Regions from separate parts of the Peribacillus sedimenti genome, predicted to be linked through region 1. Evidence: riboswitches for the same ligand, from Rfam matches in the RefSeq annotation. Region 1 holds a riboswitch; the other holds the start of a gene.
The links. A riboswitch is a leader RNA that binds a small molecule or an ion and turns the genes downstream of it on or off. The one in region 1 is predicted to bind lysine.

Region 1 (15,585 bases):
GACAGGTGACCTCGGATATATGGATGAAAAGGGATTTTTCTATGTTGTAGACCGCAAAAAGGATACAATAATTGCCGGAGGCTTCAATATTTATCCTCGTGAAATAGAAGAAATATTATATGAGCATGAGGCAATTCAGGAACTGGTTGTTGCAGGTGTGCCGGATCCATACAGAGGAGAAACGGTAAAAGCCTATATTGTCCTGAAGGAAGGGACTTCCGTAACCGAAGAGGAGCTAAATGCTTTTGCACGAAAACATCTTGCGTCATATAAAGTTCCGCGTATATATGAATTTAGAAAAGAGCTGCCAAAAACGACTGTAGGAAAGATCCTGAGGAGAGCGTTAGTTGAAGAAGAAACAAGAAAGCTTGAAGATCGCCAAAAAGAAGCGTAACAATCATAATCTTGTTTTTTTAAAGAAACACTGGACAAACTTTAAGAAAAGACAGACGTCGATATTGGGAGATAAATCTTGACAGAAGCGAAGTGTCGTTCTATTATAGAAATATGAATGATTATTCATTCATTTTCTCTGAAAGGGGAAGTCCAGTGAAGAAAAACAGGCCCAAGTATAAACAGATTATTGATGCCGCTGTCATTGTGATAGCGGAGAACGGGTACCATCAAGCCCAGGTTTCAAAAATCGCCAAGCAAGCAGGCGTTGCTGATGGGACCATTTATCTTTATTTCAAAAATAAAGAGGATATCCTTATCTCATTATTTCACGAGAAGATGGGCCAGTTCGTCGAACAGATCCAGGAAGATATTATCGGGATAGAAAATACTTCGGACAAATTGCTAGCCCTGGTTAAAAGACATTTTCAAAACCTTGCTGATGATCATGATTGGGCGGTCGTGACCCAGCTAGAGTTAAGACAATCCAATAAAGAGCTTCGACTTAGAATCAATGATGTTCTGAGGGGTTACCTAAATGTTATTGATCAGCTGATTCGGGAGGGGATGGAAAAAGGTGAGTTCCATCCGGACTTAAATGTAAGGCTGGCCAGGCAAATGATCTTCGGGACCATTGATGAAACGGCCACCACCTGGGTAATGAATGAACAAAAATATTCATTGACCGACCTGGCTGAAGAGGTTCACAGGTTACTGATCGGCGGCTGTGCTGGAAAAATGTAAAGCCGGACGCCGACTGTAATCCGTCGTTTAAGAAGCTGCAGCTTACTGTATCAAGAAAAACACAAATACATATTATTTTGCTCATGGAGAGCTGGAGGGGGATGGGCTATGGATTTTTTACAATATACAGTTGAGAACCAGGTTGCATTTCTTACAATTAACAGGCCACCAGCAAACGCTCTGTCATCTGGTTTAATTAAAGAAATTTCGGCCTTTTTAGATGAAGTCGAAGCAAATAACGAAATAAGGGTCATAGTCATCCATGGAGAAGGCAAGTTTTTCTCAGCAGGAGCTGATATTAAAGAATTCACTACCGTGACAAGCGGAGAAGAATTTTCACGGGTGGCTGCTGCAGGCCAGAAGGTTTTTGAAAAGCTTGAAAATTTCCCTAAACCGGTTATTGCCGCCATTCATGGTGCTGCCTTAGGAGGCGGTCTTGAGCTTGCAATGAGCTGCCATATTCGTCTTGTAACGGAAAATGCCAAGCTGGGACTGCCTGAACTCCAGCTAGGGTTAGTACCTGGATTTGCCGGAACGCAAAGGCTTCCAAGGTTCGTTGGCCCGGCCAAAGCAGCGGAAATGCTGTTTACGAGTGAGCCTATTACCGGCAACGAAGCAGCTCAATTGGGATTGGCAAACAAGGCATATTCCGAAGGGGAGCTGTTGCCAAAAGCAAAGGAAATGGCTTTCAAGATTGCCAAGAAAAGCCCTATAGCCCTCAAAACCGCTATTGAACTATTAAGGTATACGAAACATGATGGCTTCTATAAAGGTGTTGAAGAGGAAGCAGCAGCTTTTGGTTCAGTTTTTGTTACAGAGGATGCCAAGGAAGGAATTGGTGCTTTCATTGAAAAAAGGGAGCCTGTCTTCAAAGGCAAGTAAAAAAAGCCGATTGTAACCAGGATAAATGGTAATGGTTAATCTGGCTAAACCTTAAAATTTCAGAATTTGGCCAGTCGGAAGTTGAATAGACATTCAGTCTTTCATAAAATGAAATAAACAGGCTGTGGTACCTGCAAGCTTGCAGTTGCCACACACTTTTATTACGAGTTTTCCAAATATTCGAAAGCTAAAGAATTCAGGAGGGATAATCGTGAATATTTATGTATTATTAAAAAGAACCTTTGATACTGAAGAGAAAATAACTCTTTCAAACGGCAAGATCAATGAGGATGGAGCAGAATTTATTATAAATCCGTATGATGAGTATGCAGTGGAAGAAGCGATCCAGGTCCGCGATGCCCAAGGTGGAGAAGTAACCGTTGTATCTGTCGGTAATGAAGAAACAGAAAAACAGCTCCGTACAGCTTTGGCTATGGGTGCCGATAAAGCGGTTCTTATTAATATAGAAGATGATGTGGAAAACGGCGACCAGTTTACGACTGCGAAGATTCTTGGAGAGTATTTGAAGGATAAAGAGGCTGACCTTATCCTGGCGGGGAACGTAGCGATCGATGGAGGTTCAGGACAGGTGGGGCCTAGGGTAGCTGAAATTTTGGATATTCCTTACATCACTACTATCACCAAGCTTGAAATCAACGGCACGAATGTAAGCGTTACCCGTGATGTAGAGGGTGATTCTGAAGTGATTGAAACAACACTTCCGTTGCTTGTAACTGCACAGCAAGGGTTAAATGAGCCTCGCTACCCTTCTTTACCGGGAATCATGAAGGCAAAGAAAAAACCGCTTGACGAATTGGAACTGGATGATCTTGATTTAGAAGAAGATGATGTGGAAGCAAAAACTAAAACCATTGAAATCTATCTTCCTCCTAAGAAGGAAGCAGGAAAGGTCCTCAGCGGTGAAATCAGCGATCAGGTAACAGAATTGGTTCAGCTTCTTCGCTCTGAAGCGAAAGTAGTCTAAGCATGGTACCTTGACAAACTCATTTGTCAGGCGGATTCTAATTCTCATTACGTTATTGAAATAACAAGAGCACAGGAGGTTTTTATAATGTCTAGAAAGGTTCTCGTATTAGGGGAAGTTCGTGATGGTTCATTAAGGAATGTATCATTTGAAGCAATAGGAGCTGCAAAGCTTGCGGCTGATGGCGGAGAAATTGTCGGTGTATTGATCGGCGAAAGTGTAAGCGGACTTGCGAATGAACTGGTGCAATATGGTGCTGACCGTGTCGTTACAGTAGAGGATGCAAAGTTAAAACAGTATACCTCTGATGGGTTTTCCCAAGCTCTGCTGGCTGTTATAGATTCTGAAAAGCCGGAAGGACTGTTCTTTGGGCATACGGCTCTAGGAAAAGACCTTGCGCCACGCATCGCAGGGAAATTGAATTCCGGCCTTATCTCCGATGTCACTTCCATTGACGCGGCAGGCGGCAATCTGGTGTTTACTCGCCCGATCTACTCCGGTAAGGCATTTGAGAAAAAGATTATCACCGATGGCCTTGTGTTTGCTACAATCCGCCCTAATAATATTGAGCCCTTGCAGAAGGATGGGTCCCGCTCTGGCGATGTATCCTCTCTTTCGGTGGAAATCAAGGATCTTCGTACTATTATCAAGGATGTAGTCCGCAAGGCAACGGAAGGTGTGGACCTTTCCGAAGCGAAGGTTATTGTTGCCGGAGGCCGTGGAGTTAAAAGTGTGGAAGGCTTTGAACCATTAAAAGAATTAGCACAGGTCCTCGGAGGCGCCGTCGGTGCATCTCGTGGAGCATGTGATGCAGACTACTGCGACTATTCATTACAAATCGGCCAGACTGGTAAAGTGGTAACACCTGATTTGTACATTGCTTGCGGAATTTCCGGGGCCATTCAGCACCTGGCAGGCATGTCCAACTCTAAGGTAATCGTTGCCATCAACAAGGATCCTGAAGCAAGCATCTTTAAGGTAGCAGATTACGGAATTGTCGGCGATTTATTTGAAGTCGTACCTCTATTAACAGAAGAATTCAAAAAGCTTAAGGTAAATGCTTGATTCACAGCCCTTGTCCTTAGAAGAGAAAAGGAAGCTGTACGATGAATACACGTAAAAATCACTGGGAAAAGGCATTTGCTCATGTGGCAAATGCCTTTTTCCATACATAAAACTAATTCTTGTGGGAATCTTAGCAATGAGCAAAATAATAGCAAGGGTTCCAATCACGATGATATACTGTGTGTAGGTTCAAGAAAGTACTATTTAGGAGGCTTTTAATATGGCTATTGTAAATGCTACAGACCAAACTTTTACAAATGAAACAAGTGAAGGTCTTGTTCTTGCAGATTTTTGGGCTCCATGGTGTGGCCCTTGTAAAATGATCGCACCTGTACTTCAGGAATTAGATTCTGAAATGGGTGAAACTGTTAAAATCGTAAAAGTCGATGTTGATGAAAACCAGGAAACCGCTGGGAAATTCGGTGTAATGAGCATCCCAACATTGCTTCTATTCAAAAATGGTGAAGTTGTTGATAAAGTGGTCGGTTTCCAGCCTAAAGAAGCATTAGCTGAATTAGTTTCAAGACACGCTTAATCATCCGCAATCATTCAAACTCCAAGTCGATGGCTTGGGGTTTTTTTATGGGAACCAAAGTTTAGCGCCCCTTAAAACTTTTATCGGATGACGGAGCCTGATGCCGTTTGACGATTTAATGCAGGCCGACCCCTATTCGGATTTAACGCACCAATTTTGAGAACCAGACTCCTTTTCATAGTTTAACCCAATTCACAGGGTCAGCTCCCTTTAAAAGTTTAACGCATTCCAGAGAATCAGACCTCTTCTATGATTTAATTAAATTCAGAGGGCCGGATTCCAGTTATACCCCTGTTCCTTCCCTAGTTTCTATAAATTGATTCTTGGTAAATCAGAGATGTTTTTTATATAATAAGAAAGTATGTTCTTTTATTTTTTGATAATGACATTTTATATAGAGGATTGTTTGGGAAAGGAGGTTAACGATTGAATCAGATGATTAAAGATAAGCTTGCATTGCTTCCTGACCAGCCAGGATGTTATTTGATGAAGGATAGGCAGGGCACTATCATTTATGTTGGTAAAGCGAAAGTGCTGAAAAACAGGGTGCGATCCTATTTTACGGGCTCCCATGACGGGAAAACCCTCAGGCTTGTCAATGAAATCGAGGATTTTGAATATATCGTAACTTCTTCGAATATAGAGGCCTTGATCCTGGAGCTGAACTTGATTAAGAAGCATGACCCAAAATATAATGTCATGCTTAAGGATGACAAGACCTATCCTTTCATTAAGCTTACTGCAGAAAGACACCCGCGGCTGATCACTACACGGAAGGTAAAAAAAGATAAGGGGAAATATTTCGGTCCGTATCCAAATGTCATGGCAGCCAATGAAACCAAAAAGCTGCTTGACCGAATTTACCCTCTTCGAAAATGTAACACGCTTCCTGACCGTGTCTGCTTGTACTACCATCTAGGACAATGTCTTGCTCCGTGTGTAAATGAGGTCAAGGAAGATCAATATAAAACAATGGTCGATGAAATCACAAGGTTTCTGAATGGCGGATTTAAGGATGTTAAAAAGGAACTCACTGAAAAAATGCATGCGGCTGCAGAGGAGCTTGATTTCGAGCGGGCAAAAGAACTTCGCGACAAAATTACACATATTGAAGTAACCATGGAAAAACAGAAAATGACCACCAACGATTTTACGGACAGGGATGTTTTCGGGTATTCCTTTGATAAAGGCTGGATGTGCGTACAGGTATTCTTTATTCGCCAAGGAAAGCTGATTGAGCGCGATGTTTCCATGTTTCCGATCTTCGATGAACCGGAAGAGGAATTATTGACTTTTTTAGGCCAATTTTACTCGCAGGTGAATCATTTTAAGCCTAAGGAAATTCTTCTGCCTGAATCAATTGATGTAAGTCTTGCAGAGGGGCTTTTGGAAGTCAAGGTTCTGCATCCGAAGCGTGGCCCTAAGAAGGATTTACTGAACCTTGCTAATAAGAATGCGAAGATCGCACTCGAAGAAAAGTTCGCACTCATTGAACGTGATGAGGACCGGACAATCAATGCAGTAGAGAATCTGGGCAAGCAGCTGGGCATCTATACTCCGCATCGGATTGAAGCGTTTGATAACTCAAATATACAAGGGACCAACCCGGTTTCTGCCATGGTCGTATTTATAGATGGGAAGCCGGAGAAAAAGGAATATCGCAAATATAAAATCAAAACTGTGCAAGGGCCTGATGATTACGAATCCATGAGAGAGGTCGTCCGCCGCAGATACTCAAGGGTGTTGAAAGAGGCACTGCCCCTGCCTGACCTGATTATTATCGACGGTGGAAAAGGCCATGTGGAAGGTGTCAGGGATGTTCTGGAAAATGAACTTGGCCTTGATATTCCTCTGTCAGGGCTGGTGAAAGATGAAAAGCACAGGACTTCACAGCTCATGATTGGGAATCCGCTGGAACTGGTGCCGTTGGACAGAACCAGCCAGGAATTTTACCTTCTGCAGCGTATTCAGGATGAGGTCCATCGTTTCGCCATTACCTTCCATCGCCAACTAAGAGGAAAGAATGCCATTCAGTCGATCCTGGATGATATTGAGGGAATAGGCGAGAAAAGAAGAAAACAGCTCATGAAGCATTTTGGCTCGATTAAAAAAATGAAGGAAGCATCGATTCAGGAGTTCATCGAAGCCGGCATGCCAAAGGGAGTTGCCGAGCAATTGTATACGAAATTGCAAGAATAGGTTGATGCCTCCAATCCGGTGTGCTATAATCAAAACAAATTTGATAACATTAAAACATTATTGTTTTAAAGTGCTGATAGAGGTGCGAGATTCAATAGTAGAAATCTGGAGAAGTGTGAGCTTCATTGAAGGATTTTGAAAGGGGAAATCGCCGAAGCAGGGCAGGGCTCATAGCTTGTTCATGCTGGTCTTACGCTGAATAAGCGGCAGATTGTCAAGATTCTTATCTTGGAGAGCTATCTCACTGCGTTGGGCGTTCTTCTTTACGTTATTACAACAGCAATGAGATATATCTCATTGCTTTTTTTATGGCCAAAAACATGGAGAGGGTGCAGCAAGAATATGGGACTAATTGTTCAAAAATTTGGAGGAACATCAGTAGGGGACGTTGACAGGATACATAATGTTGCCGACAGGGTGATTGAAGAAGCGAACCGGGGAAACAAGGTAGTGGTCGTTGTGTCCGCCATGGGGAAAACCACCGACCATCTGGTTGGTATGGCAAAGCAAATTTCGGCCAATCCAAGTAAAAGGGAAATGGATATGCTGCTTACTACAGGCGAACAGATTACGATAGGGCTGCTGGCGATGACCCTGCAGAAAAAAGGCTACGAAGCTATATCCTATACAGGCTGGCAGGCAGGTATAAAAACGGAATCCGTCCATGGAAATGCAAGAATACTGGATATCAATATTACTAGAATCAATGAACAGCTTGAATCAGGAAGAATTGTTGTAGTTGCAGGTTTTCAGGGCATGGATGAATCAGGCCAGATCACTACGCTCGGCCGGGGTGGCTCTGATACCACAGCAGTTGCTTTGGCAGCGGCCTTAAAAGCAGACCGGTGTGATATCTATACGGATGTAACGGGTGTTTTTACGACGGACCCACGTTATGTGAAAAGTGCAAGGAAGCTTCAATCCGTTTCTTATGACGAAATGCTTGAGCTTGCCAATCTTGGAGCAGGGGTACTGCATCCGCGGGCGGTTGAGTTTGCAAAGAACTACCAAATGCCGCTTGAAGTAAGATCTAGTCTGGAAAAAGTAGAAGGAACGTTAATTGAGGAGGAAGTATCTATGGAACAAAATTTAGTTGTCAGGGGCATTGCTTTTGAGGATGGCATTACACGGGTTACAATCTTTGGGCTTCCTGTTAAGCGGGGGACTTTGTCATCTATTTTCAGCGCGTTGGCAGAAAATCATATTAATGTCGATATCATCATCCAAAGTATTTCTGAGGAGCAAACCGCCAATCTTTCGTTCTCCATAAAAACAGAGGATATGGAGGCTGCTTTAAAGGTGCTTGATGAAATTAAGGAAAGTGTGCAATTTGAAAGAGTTGAAACAGAAAAAGGGCTCGCAAAGGTTTCCATTGTAGGTTCAGGCATGGTGTCTAATCCAGGTGTGGCAGCTGAAATGTTCTCGGTACTTGCGGATTCGGAAATTCAAATTAAAATGGTCAGCACTTCTGAAATCAAGGTATCTACGGTTATTTCCGCAGAGCAAATGGTTCAGGCAGTTGAAGCTCTCCACGTAGCCTTCCGCCTGGATGAAATACCTGCCGTCAGATCGTAAGTGTAAACGAAAGACAAACACAGGTGGTTGCACCAGCTATGTGACCACCTGAATGGTTTGGTAGCCAGCGGCAACAGAATCAAGAAATAATATAAAAAAAGACCTGCAGCAGTGCAAGCCTTTATCCAATAGGATCTTTTGTATCCCATTTAACCGTGAGTATCACTTTTTTGGTGCGGCGTTTTATTTCTTCTAATGTTTCCGCTGTGAATTTCCTTTGTAATGTGAATTGTTCAGCAAGGAAACCGGCCTCCAGTTGAAAGTGGCAGTCTTCATTGAGCTCAAAACGACGCTCAACAGGCTGGCCGGAAAGCGTGAGTTCAAGGTCATCTCTGGTTTCTTTGATAAATTGCAGATTTCCCCAGCCGGCATTGTAGAAGAAAGCAATTATTTCATCTTTTCCAGTCAGAGGAAACTTTCGTGCGAGTTGCTTTCCAGCCCAATAAAGGATTTGCGGCGACTCTTTACCGAGGATGTCAGCCAATACAAATTCTCTTATAATTTCGTAACCGAATGCGGGGATTTGCTGCTTGTTCATTTGTTCATCGTCTAATAGATTTATATTGTTTTTATCCATTCTGATCCCCTCTTTCCATTGCCTATATTCATTATATACATTTTTGTGTTTGAATCATTATTTTTTCTGAAATCTATTAAATATAATTATATATGTACGTTATTTCACAATAATTATTTAACGCGACAATAATACTATATCGTAATGTATCCAGCTTCGCAGAAGCTTAGTTGGAATAGTAAAAATATTTATATTTTAATAAAATTTTTCTGTATCCGTTTTCTTGACGCTTCTGTCTGTCAGGAGTAAAATGTACATGTCACATAATTGTTATATTTGTAGAATCATATTTTTGTAGTTATATTAACTTTTATAAAATAATATGATTCTGCAAGAAACTATATTTCTTACTTATTTAAGGGGGGCACTTCGTGGCAGGTAATCGTGAGTTCGCCAATCGCAGACTTCATTCTTTATTGGGAGTCATTCCAGTGGGTGTGTTTTTGATCCAGCACTTGGTGGTCAATAGTTTTGCGTTAAGAGGGGCAGAGTCATTCAATGGTGCAGCTGACTTTATGGGAGGCTTGCCATTCCGTATCTTGCTCGAAACATTCATTATTTTCCTTCCATTACTGTACCACGCAGTATATGGGGTCTATATTGCTTTTACAGCAAAAAATAATGTAGGCAGGTATGGCTATTTCCGTAACTGGATGTTTATGCTTCAGCGTGTGACAGGCATCATAACATTTGTCTTCGTAATTTGGCATGTATGGGAGACAAGAGTCCAGGCAGCGCTTGGAACGCATGTGGATTACAATATGATGGCAGATATTCTTTCCAATCCTTTTATGGTTGCATTCTACATAATAGGAATCGTTTCTACCACTTTCCACTTTGCTAACGGTCTATGGTCTTTTGCCGTAAGCTGGGGCCTAACAATTTCACCAAGGTCACAAAGGATTTCTACTTATGTCACCCTTGTTCTTTTTGCTGCATTGTCAGTGCTGGGTGTAAGTACAATTTTTGCTTTTGTTTAAATTCGAAATATTTAAATCGTAGATCGAAATATACGTTTACATTTGTGTTAGGTAAATAAGGGAGTGAGCAAGGTTGGGTAAAGGTAAAATAATCGTTGTTGGTGGCGGCCTGGCAGGTCTCATGGCTACCATCAAAGCAGCAGAGGCAGGGCAGCAGGTTGAATTGTTCTCATTGGTTCCTGTAAAACGTTCTCACTCTGTTTGTGCTCAGGGTGGAATAAATGGTGCAGTTAATACAAAAGGTGAAGGAGATTCTCCATACATTCACTTCGATGATACAGTTTATGGCGGCGACTTCCTAGCAAACCAGCCTCCAGTAAAAGCTATGTGTGAAGCAGCGCCATCCATCATACACATGTTTGACCGTATGGGTGTTATGTTTAACCGTACTCCGGAAGGCCTTCTTGATTTCCGGCGTTTTGGCGGAACCCAGCATCACCGTACTGCATTTGCTGGAGCCACTACAGGACAGCAGCTATTGTATGCATTGGACGAGCAGGTACGCCGCTATGAGGTAGATGGATTGGTTACCAAGTTTGAAGGTTGGGAATTCCTTGGTGCGGTAGTTGACGAAGAGCAAATCTGCCGTGGTGTGGTGGCCCAAAACCTTCAGTCAATGGAGATCAAATCTTTTGCCGGAGATGCTGTCATCATGGCTTCAGGCGGTCCTGGCATTATTTTCGGAAAATCTACTAACTCCATTATTAATACCGGTTCTGCTGCTTCCATTGTTTATCAGCAGGGAGCCACTTATGCAAATGGAGAATTTATCCAGATTCACCCTACAGCATTGCCGGGCGATGATAAGCTTCGTTTGATGAGTGAATCAGCCCGCGGTGAAGGCGGCCGTGTATGGACATATAAGGACGGAAAGCCTTGGTACTTCCTGGAAGAGAAATATCCGGCGTATGGAAATCTTGTGCCGCGTGATATCGCTACGCGTGAAATATTTGATGTTTGTGTCAGTCAAAAGCTTGGCATTAATGGAGAAAACATGGTTTATCTGGACCTTTCCCACAAGGATCCAAAGGAGCTTGATATCAAGCTGGGCGGTATCATTGAAATCTATGAGAAATTCATGGGCGAAGACCCTCGCAAGGTCCCTATGAAAATTTTCCCGGCCGTTCACTATTCCATGGGCGGTTTATGGGTTGACTATGATCAGATGACAAACATCAAAGGCCTTTTTGCTGCAGGTGAATGTGATTATTCACAGCACGGTGCAAACCGCCTGGGCGCTAACTCTCTTCTGTCTGCCATCTATGGCGGAATGGTAGCCGGACCAAATGCTGTGAAATATATCAACGGTTTGGAAAAGAGTTCTGATTCCGTTTCTTCTTCAGTATTTGACAATGCTGTTAAAGAGCAAGAAGAAAAGTGGAACCATATTATGTCACTGAACGGTACAGAAAATGCGTACATCCTTCATAAAGAACTAGGTGAATGGATGACAGATAACGTAACGGTTGTACGTTACAATGATAAACTTCTTCAGACTGACCAAAAGATCCAGGAGCTTCTGGAACGCTATGAAAATATCAATATCAACGATACAGCCAGATGGAGCAACCAGGGTGCTGCCTTTACGAGACAGCTTCAAAATATGCTTCAGCTTGCTCGTGTTATCACACTTGGTGCATATAACCGTAATGAAAGCCGCGGTGCTCATTATAAGCCTGAATTCCCTGATCGCAATGATGAAGAATTCATGAAGACGACAATGGCTAATTTCACAGGCAGAACTTCGGCACCGGCTTTCCACTATGAAGATATCGATGTTTCGCTGATCCAGCCGCGTAAACGCGATTATTCAAAGAACAAGGGGGAGTAACGAATGACTGAGACATTAACAAGAACAGTACGTTTTGTAATCACTCGACAGGATACACCTGAATCGGCCCCTTATACAGAGGAATTTGAATTACCATACCGCCCTAATATGAACGTCATTTCCGCGCTTATGGAAATTCGCCGAAACCCTGTAAATGTAAAGGGAGAGAAAACTATTCCAATCGCCTGGGACATGAACTGTCTTGAAGAGGTATGTGGAGCTTGTTCCATGATCATAAACGGGAAGCCAAGGCAATCATGTACTGCATTGATTGACAAATTGGAACAGCCAATCCACCTTGAGCCAATGCGTACATTCCCGGTGGTCCGCGATCTTCAGGTAGACCGCAGCCGTATGTTTGATTCCTTGAAGAAGGTAAAAGCATGGATACCGATTGATGGTACCTATAATCTTGGACCAGGGCCTCGTATGCCGGAAAAGAAGCGCCAATGGGCATATGAGCTTTCCAAGTGTATGACTTGTGGTGTGTGCCTTGAAGCCTGCCCGAACGTTAACAGCAATTCAGACTTCATTGGGCCGGCACCGCTTTCTCAGGTTCGTTTGTTCAATGCACATCCAACAGGGGCAATGAACCAAGGCGAGCGCTTGAACGCAATCATGGGTGACGGAGGGCTTGCAAACTGCGGTAATTCTCAAAACTGTGTGCAATCATGCCCTAAAGGCATACCGTTGACTACTTCAATCGCTGCTCTAAACCGAGCGACAACACTGCAGTCCTTCCGCAATTTCTTTGGCAGTGACGAAGTATAATTATAAAACATAATCGGTTTCGATAAATAGAATATGATAGAGAATATAATGATAGCTGCCTTAAGAGATCACTTTTTAGGCAGCTTTTTTGTATGCCCCAAAATAGGGAACTTGTCAGATATAACCAGCAGGCATCATTTATCATTTTTCCATATTTACTATTTGTATAGCAAATATTCGTACAATACTTACAAATTCGTATTATATCAGACATGTCTGTTTTATCTGAGACTCAGCCGTTTGGGGATAATATTTGAAGAGGAAAAAGATCATGCAGGCTGTACGGGTTGTTCCCCCTCGCAGGATTGCCATTCGTATGCATGGCGGTCAAATCCGGATTCTCTGAATCTGTCTCATCCCCTATATACGACGGCTTTGTCCATTTTGGTATGGCTATGCAAAGAATCGGCTATCTAAGCTAAGTGCCCCTTTCTGTGGAAACGGCTGCCGTCCAATATATGCAGGTGGCAGGAATACGTTTAGATATGATCCTTCATATCCAGCCGGTGAGAGAGTATAAGGTGGAAGTAAGGGAGGATGCTGGATTATCTGCTCTCGTACCCACAAAAACGGATACTGTCGACACGAACGCATTTGCAGCTGACGGCGGAGGACGGGTTATACCATGTTCATAAAGGCCAAGTAAGGGCAGAAGCAAAGAACTATATACTGTCGACTATGAAATACTATCCGAATATCTGGCCAAACACAATTCGGTCTCCCTAGAAATTGAGGGAAGAATATTAAGTGGCTCTAAAGCAGATCAGGAAACTCCTGATACGCTGAACGGAAAATGCCCTGAAAAACTTGATAATAAAGGCGGGCACAAAGAGGATAAGAAACAAAAAAAAGAGAAGGAAAATCCTCCAAAAGGTAAACCCTGCGGAAATCCTCATAATCGGTAACGTTGTTTTTAGTATACTGGCATGACAAACACCCTGACCCGACCATGGCAGGGTGTTTTCGTATTAATGCTCCCTAAGTTCCCCTATCTCAACATCGCTTCGTTCCCCTTCACGGCCTCCCCGCAAATGGACAGTAGCAGTTCTTCCGTCTTCATTTAAAGAATCAATCCATACTGATGCGCCATTATACTCTACATGAATATCATCTGGAGATGACAATATCTGTTTTATTCTGTTTGCATCCATTTTAATCACTCCTTGGTGAGATTTACCTCATTTATTTTTCGTTAAAGGCTCTTTTTTATGCAAATTTCAACAAACTTTGCAAAAGAAAATGAGTCTCGGTTCCAAAATACAGTATTTATGTGTAAAATGAATGAATAACCATTCATTTTTTGGAGCAGAAGGAGATTTTCGTATGAGCAGAATATCTTATATTACCAATTTGGAAGAATGGGCATCATCCTTCCTATTTCAGCACCAGATAACCGTACGGTTTTCAGAAACCGACATGTTTGGCCATTTGAATAATACGGTGCCTTTCACGTATTTCGAAGAAGCACGTATAGAGTACTTTAAATCGTTGGGTTTCATGCAGGAATGGGTGGCGGCAGATGTAGATGCCATACCAGTAGTGGCAGATTTACAATGCGATTTTCTAAAACAAATATTTTTTAATGATAAATTGTCCATTCATGTTAAGGCCGAAAAAATAGGAAATTCCTCGGTGGATATTCATTACATGGCAACTAAACAGGATGGCTCTGTTTGCCTTACGGGCAGGGGGACAATTGTCCAGATTTCGAAAAGTACCGGAAAGCCAATCCAGTGGGCAGCGGATGCAAAAAACTTAATGGAAAAAAATAAAATGTTACTGGAAAAAAAGTGAAACAAAGCTGGATAATTACCTGAGTATCTTCAAGGAAATCAGTCACTCCCTGTGCCTTTTAAACATACTATATCTTGACTAAATAGACACCCATTCCGGGTTTATGCTGGTGAAGGCAAGGAGGGTTACAATACTTGAAGGAGAACGAATTCACTCATAAGCCATTACTCACCAAAAGAGAAAGAGAAGTATTTGAGTTATTAGTACAGGACAAAACAACGAAAGAAATCGCAGGTGAATTGTTTATCAGCGAAAAAACGGTTCGAAACCATATTTCGAATGCGATGCAAAAGCTTGGAGTTAAAGGGCGTTCACAAGCAGTAGTAGAACTCCTTCGAATGGGAGAACTGGAGCTTTAATGTTTTGGCCTAAGGCTTTCAGATAGAAAGAGATGAAACTTATGGCTTGCATTCCCCAGGTTATGGCAGTAATTGACAGAGGACAATCAAGAGGTAGCGACTAAAGCCTTTGTAATTGTTTGTCTGGCCGTTACTGCTTTATTTATTTCCCGAATGTGCCTTCCTTTTAGTATAAATTTCGTTGGTCATCTTTCTTTACGGCTGCTATTGATGTTACATGCCGTTATATACATGCCATTATTGTAAAGATGTTGTATCTTGATATTTGCCATGATTTCATAGACAATAGAAATAATAAAGAATACATGTGTGATGTTATTTGGGGAGCTGTTTTGTTATGACGGAAAATAAATCCATGGAACATGTTGCAGAAATAGAGAAAGAGCTGCGGTATGTATCTTCCTTAATAAAGCAAAAAGGCCGGGAAATTTTAAGCGATTATAATATAACCCCGCCTCAATTCGTGGCGCTTCAATGGCTTTTTGAAGTCGGTGACATGACGATCGGCGAGTTGTCTACCAGAATGTTTCTCGCTTTCAGCACAACAACCGACCTGGTGGACCGTATGGAAAAGAATGAACTATTGATGCGTGTAAAGGACAGTAAAGACCGCAGGGTGGTCCGAATACACCTCCTTGATGAAGGAAAAAGAATAATAGACGAGGTAATAAAAAAACGACAGCAGTATCTGACGGATGTTCTTACTAATTTTTCCAGCGAGGAAACAGCTTCCCTCAAACAAAATTTAATTAAATTACATCAAGAAATGAGAGAAGAATGAGGCGAGGTTTTTGAGACGACCGATTGGCATTATAGACTCTGGAGTGGGAGGCTTAACCGTAGCGAAAGAAGTGATGCGGCAGCTGCCCCGCGAAAATATCTTATATGTGGGGGA
Region 2 (15,585 bases), 340 kb from region 1:
ATCATGCTGCTGCGGGCGCCTCCCCTGTTTGACCGCTTCTTTTAAAGGATTTTAAAATAAAATAAAAGTACAGGGTTCCTAATAAATAGATGAATGCAGTGATTGTAAAGACAGCAGCATACCCCCAATAATCCCCAAAATTCATCACCAACGATGCAGATACAGGTCCCATGAATGCCCAGCCAAAATTAAAAGCCATTTGATTGATCGAATTCGCCAAGCCTTTATAACGGTCTTCTACAAGCGACATCATCAGGGACATCTGAATCGGGTTTCCAGCGTTCATGAGTGCCTGCCTGAATAGAAAAGCGATACCAGCAATCCATAAGCTTTCCGTATAGGCAGTGAGCAATAAAAACGGAAGGGAAAGGAGCTGGAGGATCATAACAGCCTTCACTTCACCGAATCTCTTAACAAAAGCAGGCCCAACGAACATCGCAACGGCAGTGGCAGCCTGCCCGATCGCTAAGATCACTCCAATTACCGAATTGGATGCTAAGAAGCGATCTGCAAAATACAAATTCAGGTAAGGGATAACCAATCCTGATCCCGTTCCAATAAATAATTGGGAGATAAAGAAAATAACGATGATACGGATGCTGTCCCTATCTATTGTTGCTTTGGTCATCCGGCCGCTATTTTTCTGGTGAACCTGCCTCTTCTGTTCGGTAATTTTGAAAAGCGGGATAGATCCTGCAACAAATATAATAACACCGATGATTAACGAAATACGTATTGCGTGCAAGTCTGACAGAAAAAGTGAAAGGCCGTCTGTCAAAGAGCCTCCAATTAAATTCCCGACTACATTTGCGGCAGTGGTTACGGCGAAATGAAAACTAAATAAATGCACCCTCTCTTCAACACTGGAGTTTTCAGCCAGAAGCGGAATCACGGACACCTGAAAAAACGCGGTGGAAGCTCCCATTAGGAAGGCAAGCGTCAACAGTAAAGATTCTGATTCAAACACAGACCGGAAGAGCATAAAAATCCCCGATGCAATCAAGCCTGCCAACAATACTTTTTTCCTTCCTTTATGGTCACCCATCAATCCTGCCGGAATTAGAAATAGAGCTGTGGCCAGGGATGCTAATGAAATGACATGACCGTTAACAGCTTCCTCAAATCCCAGCGTGCGGATATAGAAGTTGTAAATGATGGACGTGATTCCCAGTCCGATTTGAATAAATATATTGCCTAGTATCAACAATTTGATATTTCTGTTATAGGATGTAAAACGGGTAATAGAATCTTGAAGCATATTCATATGTCGCCCCTCTGATATTTCGTTACCCTAAACATTATAAGGGAAATCCGTGGCTTTCACTATAAAATTTTTAATATAGTGAACATTCAATCCACTTTTGCTTATATGGGCTGGATGCCCGAAGGTCTTTGCAGTAAGGAAATTTCGGCGGGGGTTGAGGTGGAACGACCTCGTTGGTTATTTTAAATATCGTTCACTATAAAAAACACCTATGCATATAACTCCACAGCTTCACGCAATGGACGAGATCATTCCCTAAAAGAAGGCTAGTTAAATAAATATATCCTTTCGTCACAATTAAAAAGATGGCATATGCAGGGCACAGGCCATCTTCGATGAGAACATCATCTGCTTACATGCTTAAGTATGTCGCAAATATACGGAACAGAATGAAACGCATATATTTTATTTTGCAGATTTCCATTTTTAAAAACCAACAGACATGGTACGCTTTCGATTTCATATTGCCGGGGGAAGTGCCTTAAAAAATTCAGATTCATTTTCCCGCATGTAACAACTGGATATAATTCAAGGGATATGGATAAAATACGGGATGCTAGCTGGCATGTTCCGCACATCGGCGTATATAAAAATACGCAAAAATTACCTTTTGATTGTATGGCTGCGTTTAATTCATGTTCCTGCCATTCCTGCATAGTGACTAAATCATCCTTTGTTCAACAAATTCCATGTTTACATCTATATTCGCACCTAGAAGCACGGTTGCGATGTGATTAGCGGGAGCTGTCGCTACCTCACGATACATCCTATCAATGTAGAGATGGATAGCCTCTGGCAGCTCCCTTTTAAATTGTTTTCGAAGCTTTTCTCCTGAATCATCTGCGTCAACCAGGATGTAGACTTCCTTATTGAACAGTTCATCGACAAGCTCATCCAGCCTGGAAAGGGAAATGGTGCCGTTTGTACAAATAACCTGTATAGGCTCTCTCAATACACTGTTTACTTTCCGTTTATCAGAAGTCCCCTCAACAATGATAACTTTATCCAACGAATAATCTTCCATTGTCATCACCTGTCATTTCGAATTCTTACTTTCGGCCACAGATGTTCAACTTAAAAAAACCTGTGTTTTAGTTTTCTACTTTCCCGTTATAGTGATTCAAGAAACCGGAATGCCATTTTGTTGAAAGAAAAAATAGAGAAGGCAGCTGCCTTCCCTACCAGATCATTCTTCGTTGATCATTTGCTGATATTGTTCTGCGTTCATTAATTTGTCCAATTGATCCTTATCGGATGGCTGTATGACAATCATCCACGCTTTTTCATATGGAGACTCATTCACAAATTCAGGATTATCATTCAGGTCTTGATTTACTTCCACAACTTTTCCGCTTATGGGTGCATAAAGCTCAGACACAGTTTTAACGGATTCCACACTGCCAAAAGGCTGGTCGACCGTTAATTCATCGCCGACTTCCGGAAGCTCAACAAATACGATGTCCCCAAGCTCAGATTGTGCAAAATGCGTAATCCCTACGCGGAACGTGTCTCCTTCGGTTTTTACCCATTCATGTTCTTTTGAATACAAAAGCTCCTTTGGTACTGCCATAACAAATCCCTCCATTGTATGTAATTAAAAAGCATCTATTGAAAAAATACATATCTACATTATGAAATTAAAGCCAGGTTTTCAGGTACTCATCTTCCTTGAAGCCCACTGTTACGTTATTTCCGTCGGTTGCAATCGGTCTTTTAATCAGCATTCCATCTGACGCAAGGATATCAAGCATCTCGTCCTCAGCAGCGGACTTTAGCTTTTCCTTTAATCCGAGTTCCCGGTACTTCATTCCACTTGTGTTGAAAAACTTTTTCAGCTCCAGCCCGCTATTGCGATAAAGCTCAAGAAGCTCAGCTTTTGACGGAGGATTTTCGGCAATGTTTATCTCATTGTATGATAGATTCTGGTTATCCAGCCACTTCTTGGCATTCCGGCAAGTACCGCATTTTGGATACCAGTAAAATGTTATGGCCAAATTCGTCACCACCTATTGTTAGAATACCCGTTTTGGATTTACAATACAAAGTTCGAGCAAGCGCTCTCCGGGATATTATGGCATAAAAATGGTACATAAATAAAGAGAAAAAGATGAAACTATATGGAAAGTATAGCATTGTAATAAAGAAAAGTCAGAAAAAAATAAAAACGGGAATACCTAACAGCAGGATATTCCCGTCAGCAAAGCCGGAATTGAATTATAATACTAGTCTTTCAGCTTCAATCAGTTTAACAGACGCTTCACGCTTTTTAGCGATGACATTGATCGGATTATGTCTTGTCAGTTTACGAAGCGCAGACAGCATAATGCGAAGTGTATCGCCAGTCTCCGTAGCAATCAATGTTTCCTTTGCATGCTGCTCGATTGCATTGAATGCTTCCTGGCAGAAAATTTCAGTATAAAGAACCTTTTGCTGATTCTTTTCAAGTCCAGTTGCAGCAATCGCCTTTTCTGTACGAAGTACTACAGATTCCATTGCGTAGGCAAAAGAAACAATATCAGCAATGTTTACCAGAATCTCCTGTTCCTGCTCAAGCTTTGTGCCATATTTCTGTGCGGCTAGGCCAGCTGCCAAAAGCCCGATTTTCTTGGCGTTGGAAACTAATTGCTTTTCTTGTGCCAACGGCTCATCACCTGGCTCTTCAGGCATCATCATCATCAATTCCTCTTGAAGGCTCTGTGCCTTTTGAAGCAATGGAAGCTCGCCCTTTAGCGCCTTCTTTAAGAATGTGCCTGGAACTAGCAGACGGTTGATTTCGTTGGTTCCTTCAAAGATTCGATTGATGCGGGAGTCGCGGTATGCCCTTTCGATTTCATATTCCTGCATAAATCCATAACCGCCGTGAAGCTGTACGCCTTCATCGACTACATAATCAAGTACTTCAGAAGCAAAGAACTTGTTTAGTGAGCATTCAATCGCATATTCTGCGATCGCCTTTGCCACTTCTTTTCCATCCTTCACTTCTTCTTCTGATAATGTGCCCATACGTTCTTCAAAAAGCCCTACGGTACGGTAAACAGAGCTTTCAGCTGCATAAATTTTGGAAGCCATTGTCGCCAGCTTTTCTTTTGTAAGGTTAAAGGAAGATAGCGGTGTTTTGAATTGCTGGCGTTGATTTGTATAGGCAGCGGCTAATTCAAAAGCACGTTTGGCTCCGCCGACAGCCCCAACCCCAAGCTTGTAACGTCCGATATTCAATATGTTAAATGCAATGACATGCCCTTTTCCGGCTTCGCCAAGAAGGTTTTCTACAGGAACTTGAGCATCTTCCAGGATTAAGGTACGTGTGGATGAACTTTTGATTCCCATCTTCTTTTCTTCTGCACCTGTAGATACTCCAGGGTATTCACGTTCTACGATAAAAGCGGAGAATTTTTCGCCGTCAATCTTGGCATATACAACGAATACATCAGCAAAGCCTGCATTAGTGATCCATTGCTTTTCTCCGTTCAGTAGGTAATGTGTGCCTTCTGCATTCAGTTTGGCAGTTGTTTTGGCGCCAAGAGCATCTGAACCGGAGCTTGGCTCTGTAAGTGCGTAGGCAGCAATTTTCTCACCAGTTGCAAGCAAAGGAAGATACTTTTGCTTTTGCTGCTCGTTCCCGAACAAAACAATCGGCAGTGAACCGATACCGACATGTGCCCCGTGAGTGATGGAAAAGCCGCCTGCACGTGCAAATTTTTCTGAAATTAAAGCAGAACTGATTTTATCAAGGCCCAAACCTCCATACTCTTCAGGTACATCGGCACCAAGAAGGCCAAGTTCTCCAGCTTGCTTTAAAAGCTTTACTGACCGCTCAAATTCATGATTCTCCAAGTGCTCTACCTGTGGAAGGACCTCGTTGACAACAAAATCCTCAGATGTCTTGGCAATCATTTTTTGTTCATCAGAATAGTCCTCTGGTGTAAACACATTTTCATAAGAAATATCATCAATTAAAAAGCTTCCGCCCTTTACTAATTTTTCAGTTTGGTTTGTCATAGTCAATGTACCTCCTGATTTTTTCAAAGTGGGCCCCTCCCGTTTAGGCGGGGCAAGATGGCTCAGGTAATGATTTCCCTTTTGGAGAAGGTGAACCCTTCATTTATGCAAGCAGTTCAAACACTCCAGCAGCACCCATGCCGCCTCCAATACACATGGTCACTACTCCGAACTGAGTATTTCGGCGTTTCATTTCATGAAGCAGGCTAAGCGTCAATTTGGCTCCTGTACATCCAAGCGGATGCCCCAGTGCAATAGCTCCCCCGTTTACATTCACAATATCCTCGTTTAATCCAAGCTCACGGATAATCTGGATTGATTGGGAAGCAAATGCTTCATTGAGTTCGAATAAGCCAATATCGGATAGCTCAAGGCCTGCCAATTTAAGCGCTTTTGGAATGGCAGCCACCGGCCCAATTCCCATGATTTCTGGCGGCACTCCGGCAACTGCGAACGAACGGAATCTACCCATTGGCTGCAAGCCGAGGGAGGAAGCTTTTTCGCTGTCCATGATCATGACAGCGGCTGCTCCGTCGCTTGTTTGTGATGCATTTCCTGCGGTGACAGAGCCCGTAACAGAGAATGCAGGCCTTAGCTTTGCCAGCACTTCGGCTGTGGTCCCTTCCCTCACTCCTTCATCCTGTGTGAACTGGAATGTCTTCTCTTTTAATTTATGGTCAGCCCCTACTGAGCGAACTGTTACATCCACAGGTACGATTTCATCTGTAAACTTGCCTTCCGCGATAGCCTTGGCTGCTTTTTGATGGCTTCGTACAGCAAAAGCATCCTGATCTTCCCGGGTTATGCCATATTTCTTTGCCACTTCCTCGGCGGTATGCCCCATCCCCATATAATATTCAGGAGCCGTTTCAGCAAGCTTTGAGTTCGGACGGGTTACATGTCCCATCATCGGCACCATGCTCATGGACTCAGCCCCGCCAGCGATGATCGTATCGCTTTGGCCCAGCATGATTCGTTCTGCCCCGTAGGCAATGCTTTGTAATCCGCTGGAGCAGTAACGATTGATAGTAATAGCAGGGACGTTATACGGCAGCCCGGCGAGTGCTCCGATGTTTCTGGCCATGTTAAGCCCTTGCTCTGCTTCCGGCATAGCACACCCTATTATCAAATCGTCAATATTTCCTTCATAATTGCCGGCACGCTTTAAAGTCTCTTTAACAGCCAGGGCACCTAAATCGTCTGGGCGCACAGTAGCAAGAGAGCCCTTTTTTGCTTTGCCAACCGGAGTCCTCGCTCCGGCAACGATAACCGCTTCTCTCATGGAGATCCCCCTTACAAAATTTTTCGGATCAATTGCACTGGATCATACAAATCCTCTTTCCCTGCAACTGTTTCAGCGTCTAATACACTGCTGTAAGTTTCACTTAAAATAGTTACCTTTGTTCCAAGGCAGGCCTTGCCAGGATAGATGCAAGGCCTGACATCTGGAGTTACAATGAAACTACTTTTCCTGTTAGTTGCGAAGCGGTTTACCTTTTACCAGCATATGCTGCATTCTTTGTTGGGTTTTCGGCTTTGCCACAAGGTCCAGGAATGCTTCTCTTTCCAAATCCAGCAAATACTGTTCGTCTACTTCGGTACCATAAGGAACCTTTCCTCCGGCAATGACATAAGCTAGTTTTCTCGCAATATACATATCATGGTCTGAAATATAGCCTGTCAGCCTCATAGATTCTGCACCCAATAATAGGGCTGCATAACCAGGTTCACCCACTACCGGGATCTTAGCCCGCACAGGCGCTGTATATCCTTGCTCAAATAGTGAAAGAACGGCTTGTTTCGCATCATATAATAAATGGTCAGAATTAACGGATATTCCGTCTGCAAAGTTCAAGAAATTGTTTTCTCGTGCTTCTTCCGCCGAGGTAGAAACCTTGGCTGTAGCTATGGATTCAAACACCTTATTCGCAACCTTTTGGAGGTCAAAATCAATTCCTTGCGGCATGCTCTTTAAATTTTTGATATAAAGCTCTTTGTTTCCGCCTCCTCCTGGAATCAGACCGACTCCGACCTCTACCAGCCCCATATAAGTCTCACTGGACGCCTGGATACGGGCTGCAGGAAGACAAACTTCAGCTCCCCCTCCAAGGGCCATGTTAAATGGAGCGGCTACAACCGGCTTATTGCTGTATTTAATTTTCAGCATAGCCTGCTGGAAGTGGCGCACCACCATATCCAATTCAAAGAAATTGTCATCCTGGGCTTCCATAAGCATCATTGCCAGATTTGCACCGACACAGAAATTTTTGCCCTGGTTTCCGATTACAAGTCCCTTATAATTAGCTTCCACTTCCTCAACCGCAAAATTGATCATCTGGACAATATCAAGGCCAATTGCATTGTTTTGAGATGTAAACTCCAGCAATGCTACGCCATCCCCAATGTCAATCAATGACGCACCGCTGTTTTTCTTGATTACTTTTCCTTGTTTTTTCAATCTTGCCAGATTGATCACCTTGGGATTTTCTACAAGCTCACGATACTCCCCATTCACAAAGTAGGAGACACTGCCTTCTTCTGATGCCTGGTAGAAAGATGTAAATCCGTTGGCTATCATATTCTTGATCCAGTCTGGCACCTTCAGGCCTTCAGCTTCCATACGGGATACCGATTTTTCCAACCCAATCGCATCCCATGTTTCAAACGGGCCCGATGACCAGCCGAATCCCCACTTCATAGCCTGGTCAATCGCTACTATGTCATCAGCAATTTCTCCTACAAGATCAGCAGAATATACAAGCACAGGACTAAGGATGCTCCATAGCAGCTGACCCGCACGGTCATCGCTGTATACAAGCGCTTTCATTTTGTTCGCTAAACCCTTTTGCTGCTTGGCAGCTTCCATTGAAGGAGTTTTTAGCTTTTTACGTTCCTGGTATTCAAGAGTAACCGGATTCAGCTCCAGTATCTCTTTACCCTTTTTAAGGAAGAATCCCTGACCAGATTTGCTTCCAAGCCACCCGTTCTGAATCATTTTGTTAAGGAATTCCGGAATCTCAAATACTTCCTTCTCTTCACCTTCTACTTGTTCATACACGTTTCTTGCAACGTGAGCGAAAGTATCGAGCCCCACCACATCCAAGGTCCGGAAAGTGGCACTTTTGGCTCTTCCAATTAACGGGCCTGTGACTGAATCTACTTCACCGACACTATATTCTGCTGTAAGCATTTCCCGTACAGTCACAAGAAGACCGTAAGTACCAATCCGGTTTGCAATGAAGTTTGGAGTATCCTTTGCTTCGACGACTCCTTTACCAAGCACATCCTCGCCAAATACTTTCATGAACGAAAGGACTTCAGGAGCTGTATGTTTCGTCGGGATTATTTCTAACAGCTTTAAATAGCGGGGCGGGTTGAAAAAGTGAGTTCCAAGGAAATTTCTTTGGAAATCCTCTGAACGCCCTTCAGCCATGGCTTCAATGGAAATACCCGATGTATTGGAGCTGATGATGCTGCCCGGTTTACGATACTGGTCTACCTTTTCAAATACCTGTTTTTTCACTGCAAGATTTTCTACGACAACCTCAATCACCCAATCTACTTCTCCGAGTCTTTTAAGGTCGTCCTCCAGGTTTCCCGCTTCGATAAGAGCCAGATTCTTTTTGGCTGTCAGCGGAGCCGGCTTTTGTTTTAAAAGCTTATGGATCGCCGTTTGGCTGATTCGGTTTCTCACAATTTTATCTTCAAGTGTTAGTCCCTTTTTCTTCTCATCCTCGGATAGCTCGCGAGGCACAATATCTAATAATAAAGTTGGAATGCCGATGTTTGCAAGGTGTGCAGCAATCCCTGATCCCATAACTCCTGACCCCAGAACAGCAGCCTTTCGTATTTGTCGAACCAAGTTCTTATCCCCCTTACCTGATTGTATTGAATGAATGCTCATTCAGTTTGTGATTACTTATAATATAAGATATTTTAGAAAATTGCGCAATTGCAAATACTTAAAAAAACACATATTTTCATCGAAAGTTTTTCGGCAAACAAAAAGGATGGGTAAAATCACCTCATCCTAATGGTTGTTCATAAATATCCTATTTTTTAAACATGCCTTTTAACACAAAGGCAACATTAGCAGGCCTTTCGGCAAGCCTGCGCATGAAATAGCCGTACCAGTCCGTTCCATAGGGGACATACACCCTCATTTTATATCCTTCCTTCACCAGTTCTAACTGTCTTTCATTCCGGATTCCGTAAAGCATCTGGAATTCAAACTGGTCATTCGGTATGTTATGCTCCTTCACAATTTGTTTCGTATATTCAATAATCGCTTCATCATGGGATGCGATTGCCGTATAATTTCCATTCAATAAATGCGTTTTGATAATTTTTTTGTAATTGTCATCCACATCCTTCTTCTCCGGAAACGCAACTTCAGGAGATTCTTTATAAGCTCCCTTCACCAGACGGAGATTCGGATGCAGACTGTTTAAATCGTCTATATCCTTTTCAGTACGGTATAGGTAAGCCTGGATTACGGTGCCCACATTATCATAATCTTCTCGCAGTTTTTTAAAAATATCGATCGTCTTCTGGCAACGGGAATAGTCTTCCATATCAATAGTCACAAAAACATTGTGTTGCTTCGCAGCATCCAGTATTCTTGTCATATTTCTCATAACCACAGCATCAGAAATATCCATTCCCATAGAGGTCATTTTCAGCGACAGCTGTGAGTTCAATTTATGCTTACCAATAGCCTCGATCGCTACAATCGAATTATCCGCCATTTCATTGGCTTCTTTTTCATTATCTACAAATTCACCTAGATAATCGATCGTCACAGACAGCCCATTTTTATTTAATTCCCTGATTTTTGCAACTGCAAGGTCAATAGTCTCACCTGCCACAAATCGGGACGCACCAAAACGAAGTCCATATTTTTTTGCCAGTTTAGTCAGGCTTTTATTCTTTGATAGAAAAAGAAAAAAATCTCTCATAAGTTGTTCCATTAAATATCCCCCTAAAACCCGATGTCCGTGAAAAATGATCTGTTCTACTATACAGAAAATATATTAAAATTCGACAATTCCATTTTAACATTTTGCTTTTGGATTTGATACGAAAAAAATTGCCGGGACTACGGGAGTTTACTTCACTGGTTTTGTCCAAAAAAAAAAGAGACTGCCCAATTAAAAATTGGTCAATCTCTTTTATTCCGATGATTTTCGTTTAGCACTTTAATTTCAGATATAATTTCCATCATCTGCTCTTTTCCTTTAGGATATAAAGCATTCCAATGTTTAGCAAGAGCAGGCATTGTTTTTGCAATATAGGTGTATAAAACCCAGTATCGTACCTTCTCCTCCAGCTCTTCTCCATTGGTGCCAGTCATCAATTCTGTATATTTGGACAGCAGAGCTTCAAACTGCCCCTTAAATTCCTCATTCATTATAAAAAACTCCCTCCTGAATGCTTGGCTCCACAGGATGTGGGGTCAGTCAGTCTTGCCAGGCCTACAGGATGCGGGCTGTCTGCGCTGCCATATGACGCGGCAGGTTTAGCTGACCTTCCACTCGTGAAGGGTTTAACTGACCTTCTTCGTGTGGCACTATTAGCTGACCTTCCACATGTTTAACAATCTTAGCCGATCATCCTTAAGCTGACATCCATTTTACGTATCAGTGGAGAACATATACTTTTTATAATGATATCTTATACTGAAAATGATTCCCATTGCCAGCATGTTGCCAAGCAGAGAACTTCCTCCATAACTGATGAAAGGCAGAGGGATTCCTGTAATAGGCAGTACACCTATTGTCATTCCTACGTTTTGGAACACATGGAATGTGACCATGCTAATAACCCCAACACATACATACGTATAGAAATTGTTTTTCGTTTCCATCCCAATCTTCGTAATGTGATAAATTAGCAGGAAGAATAAACTGATCACAATGCTTGAGCCAATAAAACCCGTTTCTTCTCCAATAATGCTGAAGATGAAATCCGTCTGGCTTTCCGGCATATAGACTTCGCGGGAACCCAGCCCTTTCCCTGTTGTTTGGCCAGAGCCAATGGCAAGCAAGGATCTGGTCAGATGGTATCCTTCCGCCTTTTGGTAATTATATGGGTCAATCCAGGAATAAATGCGGCCGAACTGGTATTGTTTTACTCCCAAATATTTCTCCAATATATCGGGGTGCCAGATGACAAAGAACAGAATGGTCGAAGCCAGGACGGCTCCTGCTGAAAATATGGGTACCAATATCCTCCAGGATATCCCAGAGATAAAGATAGTTCCGAGCAGAATCGCCAAAAATACAAGCGAAGTTCCCAGGTCGGGCTGCTTCATAACCAGCGCAAGCGGCAATGCTGTCACCATTCCAAGCTTGACTAATAACCATAAATCCGTCTGGATAGTCTTGATCGGCGTTTTAATGTGGTGACTGGAAATCACATTTGCCAATGAAAGAATAAGAAAAACCTTCATAAATTCTGATGGCTGCATTGAACCCATGAACGGTACTTGATACCAGCTCTTCGCACCATTGACCGGCCGCGCAATGCTCTCAGGAGCAACAATCAGGAAAGCCAGAAGCAAACATCCGAAACCATATGAATACCATGATATTTTTTTTAATTGATCAGAATCCAATGTTATTGTCCCAACGATAATTCCAACTCCGACAACATACCAGAGCAGCTGCTTGAGCAGGAAGTTTTCCCCATACTGCCCGGTAGATTGTGCACTGAATATAGCAGACAGACTAGCGAGAAATAATAGAAACAATATAAATGCCAACCCGTAATCTATCCGGGATGAGATATTTTTATCTGACTGCATGTTGAACTCTCCCCTTTAAAAAAGCGCAGGGCGCATACTGAAAACACTCATCGGCACCAGAAGCGATGGAACCGCGCGGCTCGCAAAAAAACATTTAATTTTTCGGCATTTTCACCGAAATCCATTTGATTTTAGCCTCATAAAACACTATGGCTTTTTTTAATGAAAGAAAGCTAATTTTAGATACTTTTACATTATACTTGATACGGCTAAAATCACAACAATATAGATGTATTGGGTTTATTTTCAATATTTTTCGCCTTCTTTGCAGCAATTATTTTCAGTATTCCCCGATGTAACTGCAAAGTGTTTCGTAAAAAGATGTCATTTTTTCAGAAAAGTATATCTTTTTTAGGAAAATTATTAATCTCTTTTTATTTATAATACCTACCAAAAAAAGTTATTGCACATATCTCCGTCATAAACTATACTTCAATAATATAAAAGAATACTTCCTCATTAACCGATGAGGTAGAGGCTGCAGCTTATATCAGTATGGCGGACGAGATACAGGGAATATTCATGACTCCGCATAGAAAGGATAAGCTGCCGAAGTCCGGATATATTCACTGAATATCCTGGCTGGTATTGTTGCCGAACAGGGACGATACTGTCACGTTGTTTTTACAGCGTGGGGAGCTACTTTCGGAAGGATTACACGGGTACATTACACGGCCTTCGATCTTTTTCGATGGCCGTTTTTTATTTGTTCATCCTTTCAGAACAAAAGGAGTGTTAATAATGGAAAAAAAGGCAACACATAATCCTTCTCAATTACAGAGAGGGTTAAAGACCAGGCACCTGACGATGATTTCCCTCGGTGGAACAATCGGGACAGGACTGTTCCTGGCAAGCGGCGGTGCTATTCATAATGCGGGGCCTGGCGGAGCACTTCTCGCTTATGCCGTGATTGGCCTTATGGTTTACTTCTTAATGACCGGGCTTGCTGAGATGGCAGCATATATGCCTGTATCAGGCTCATTCCGTGTCTATGCGACTAAATTCGTCGATCCATCGTTTGGCTTTGCACTGGGCTGGAATTACTGGTACAACTGGGCAATCACTGTTGCCGCCGAGCTAGCAGCTGTTGTGCTGATTATGAAATTCTGGTTCCCTGACAGCCCTTCCCTTTTATGGAGTGCAATATGCCTGGTGATTATGTTCGGCATTAACTATATGTCCGTCAAAGGATTTGGAGAAACAGAATATTGGTTCTCATTAATTAAAGTGGTGACTGTTATCGTTTTCCTTATTACCGGTGTTTTAATGATACTTGGGATTATGGGCGGAGAAGCGATCGGATTCAAAAATTTCACCGTTGACGATGCTCCCTTTAACGGAGGGTTCATGACTATACTTGGCATCTTTATGGCAGCAGGGTTCTCATTCCAGGGAACTGAATTGCTTGGTGTGGCAGCAGGAGAAAGCGAAAATCCAAGACAAAGTATTCCTAAGGCCATACGTTCGGTCTTCTGGCGTATTTTGCTTTTCTATATTTTGGCCATCTTTGTCATCGGATTGATTATTCCTTACAATACGGAGAGTTTATTAAGCTCTGATATCGCAGTCAGCCCATTTACACTGGTATTCGAGAAGGCTGGCCTGGCGTTCGCTGCTTCGGTAATGAATGCAGTCATTCTGAGCGCGATATTATCTGCAGGAAATTCCGGTATGTACGCCTCAACACGTATGCTATGGGATTTGGCGCGTGAAGGAAAGGCTCCTAAATTCCTCGGCAAACTAGATAAGCGCGGAGTACCGGTCAATGCCTTGATCGCTACGTCTCTTGTTGGGACTTTGGCTTTTCTTACAACATTCTTCGGGGACGGCCAGGTATATGTTTGGCTGCTGAATGCATCCGGAATGTCAGGATTTATCGCATGGATTGGGATTGCAGTCAGCCACTATCGCTTCCGAAAAGCTTATGTTGCACAGGGCCGAGATCTGAATGATCTTCCTTACCGTGCAAAATGGTTCCCTCTGGGCCCAATTCTAGCTTTCGTCATTTGTCTGATTGTAACACTTGGACAAAATTATGGAGCATTTACCGGAGAGTCAATTGACTGGAAAGGTGCTCTTGTATCCTATATTGGCTTGCCTTTATTCTTGATCATCTGGTTTATTTTTAAAGTAAAATATAAAACAAAACTTGTTCCATTAACAGAAGTTGATCTAGAAAAGCAAGATAAATTTTAAGGATCGAGCCTGTATTTTGCCAGATGCAAAATACAGGTTTTTTTAGTTTGTTCAACGTCGATTTTGCATACACTATACCAGCGTCAGACCTCTCCAAGTCCCTCAAACGTTCAGACTCTGTCCCCCAAAAATAACCCAAACGAAAACTTTGGCAGGAAGTGAAAATTAATCCTTGGTAAATGGTTCATGAATTGTAGAGCATATCCTGCTTTTTTAACGATAGATTACTCCAAGATTACATTTTAAGAATAATTACGATTTATTATAGATTTTTATTTTTTTTATTTCTAAAATGAAAAAGGATATGTAAATGACATTTTTCAGGAGCTTTATGATGAGAACTAAATTAACTGGGTTTATAGTGGTAATTATTATTGTACTTGTATTTGGAAAAACAAATGCTTATGCCAAAGACAGCAGCACACCTGCCATAAAGAGCGAATCTGCCATAATGATCGATGCAAAAACCGGAAGGACTTTGTTGGGTAAGCATGAAAACGCCCAAATGTACCCAGCAAGCCTGACGAAGGTCGCCACGGCAATCTACGCAATTGAAAAAGGCAATTTACATGATCAAGTAAAGATCAGCCCGGCAGCTGCAGCAGCGGTTGGTTCATCAGTATATGTAACTGCAGGAGAAACCATCCCTCTGTTAAACCTTGTACAGGGGTTTTTAATTAATTCTGGCAACGATGCGGGAGTGGCTATAGCAGAGCATTTATCCGGCAGCCAGGAGAATTTTGCAACGGACCTGAATACATTTCTTCAAACAAAGGTTAAAACTACCGGCACTAATTTCACGAACCCTCATGGACTGTTTGATAAAAACCATTATACGACTGCTGACGACCTGGCCAAAATTACTCAGTTCGCCATGAAAAACCCAATCTTCAGGGATGCCTTCAGCAAGAAAGAACTGCCGTGGCATGTAAAAACTTGGGATACTACACTCATTACACATCATCGGCTTTTAAAGGGTGAGCAACCATACAAAGGGATTACAGGAGGCAAAACCGGATTCGTGAGCAAGTCCGGCCACACACTGATAACCAGTGCCAAAAGAGGGAACATGGAGCTTATTGCAGTAACACTAAAGTCCACATCGGCCAGGCAGGCATACAACGACACAAAGAGCATGCTTAACTATGGCTTTTCTCATTTCACTACATCCAAGATTGATAAAAGTAAAAGATTTTCCGTAAAGGGAAAGACATTCTCCCTAAAACAAGATTTGTATTATACTCAATTAAAGGATGATACCCCTGTCTTCAAAACTGAGAAAAATGGAATTTTGGAAGTAAAAAACCAAATAGGCGAAGTT

Region 2: it holds a riboswitch for lysine, as region 1 does, so the genes downstream of both, V1500_RS21835 (amino acid permease) here and V1500_RS20115 (aspartate kinase) in region 1, are expected to answer to the same signal.

Annotation. Positions count from the first base shown of each region.
Region 1 covers NZ_CP143547.1:4,086,936-4,102,520, reverse strand. Annotated here, with positions in the region: gene V1500_RS20150 (long-chain-fatty-acid--CoA ligase) at 1-394, shown strand, start outside; gene V1500_RS20145 (TetR/AcrR family transcriptional regulator) at 550-1,137, shown strand; gene V1500_RS20140 (enoyl-CoA hydratase) at 1,246-2,019, shown strand; gene V1500_RS20135 (electron transfer flavoprotein subunit beta/FixA family protein) at 2,231-3,004, shown strand; gene V1500_RS20130 (electron transfer flavoprotein subunit alpha/FixB family protein) at 3,092-4,069, shown strand; gene trxA (thioredoxin) at 4,290-4,604, shown strand; gene uvrC (excinuclease ABC subunit UvrC) at 5,040-6,803, shown strand; lysine riboswitch at 6,873-7,050, shown strand; gene V1500_RS20115 (aspartate kinase) at 7,146-8,378, shown strand; gene V1500_RS20110 (YslB family protein) at 8,500-8,955, opposite strand; gene V1500_RS20105 (succinate dehydrogenase cytochrome b558 subunit) at 9,327-9,935, shown strand; gene sdhA (succinate dehydrogenase flavoprotein subunit) at 10,009-11,766, shown strand; gene sdhB (succinate dehydrogenase iron-sulfur subunit) at 11,770-12,537, shown strand; gene V1500_RS20090 (hypothetical protein) at 12,972-13,172, shown strand; gene V1500_RS20085 (small, acid-soluble spore protein, H family) at 13,506-13,688, opposite strand; gene V1500_RS20080 (acyl-CoA thioesterase) at 13,861-14,331, shown strand; gene gerE (spore germination transcription factor GerE) at 14,466-14,690, shown strand; gene V1500_RS20070 (MarR family winged helix-turn-helix transcriptional regulator) at 15,028-15,471, shown strand; gene racE (glutamate racemase) at 15,482-15,585, shown strand, end outside.
Region 2 covers NZ_CP143547.1:4,429,053-4,444,637, forward strand. Annotated here, with positions in the region: gene V1500_RS21780 (MFS transporter) at 2-1,264, opposite strand; gene V1500_RS21785 (thioredoxin family protein) at 1,609-1,920, opposite strand; gene V1500_RS21790 (toprim domain-containing protein) at 1,926-2,288, opposite strand; gene gcvH (glycine cleavage system protein GcvH) at 2,451-2,834, opposite strand; gene V1500_RS21800 (arsenate reductase family protein) at 2,902-3,258, opposite strand; gene V1500_RS21805 (acyl-CoA dehydrogenase family protein) at 3,479-5,263, opposite strand; gene V1500_RS21810 (acetyl-CoA C-acetyltransferase) at 5,367-6,545, opposite strand; gene V1500_RS21815 (3-hydroxyacyl-CoA dehydrogenase NAD-binding domain-containing protein) at 6,738-9,125, opposite strand; gene V1500_RS21820 (proline dehydrogenase family protein) at 9,316-10,233, opposite strand; gene V1500_RS21825 (DUF2573 family protein) at 10,425-10,673, opposite strand; gene V1500_RS21830 (FtsW/RodA/SpoVE family cell cycle protein) at 10,896-12,068, opposite strand; lysine riboswitch at 12,533-12,718, shown strand; gene V1500_RS21835 (amino acid permease) at 12,810-14,264, shown strand; gene V1500_RS21840 (D-alanyl-D-alanine carboxypeptidase family protein) at 14,596-15,585, shown strand, end outside.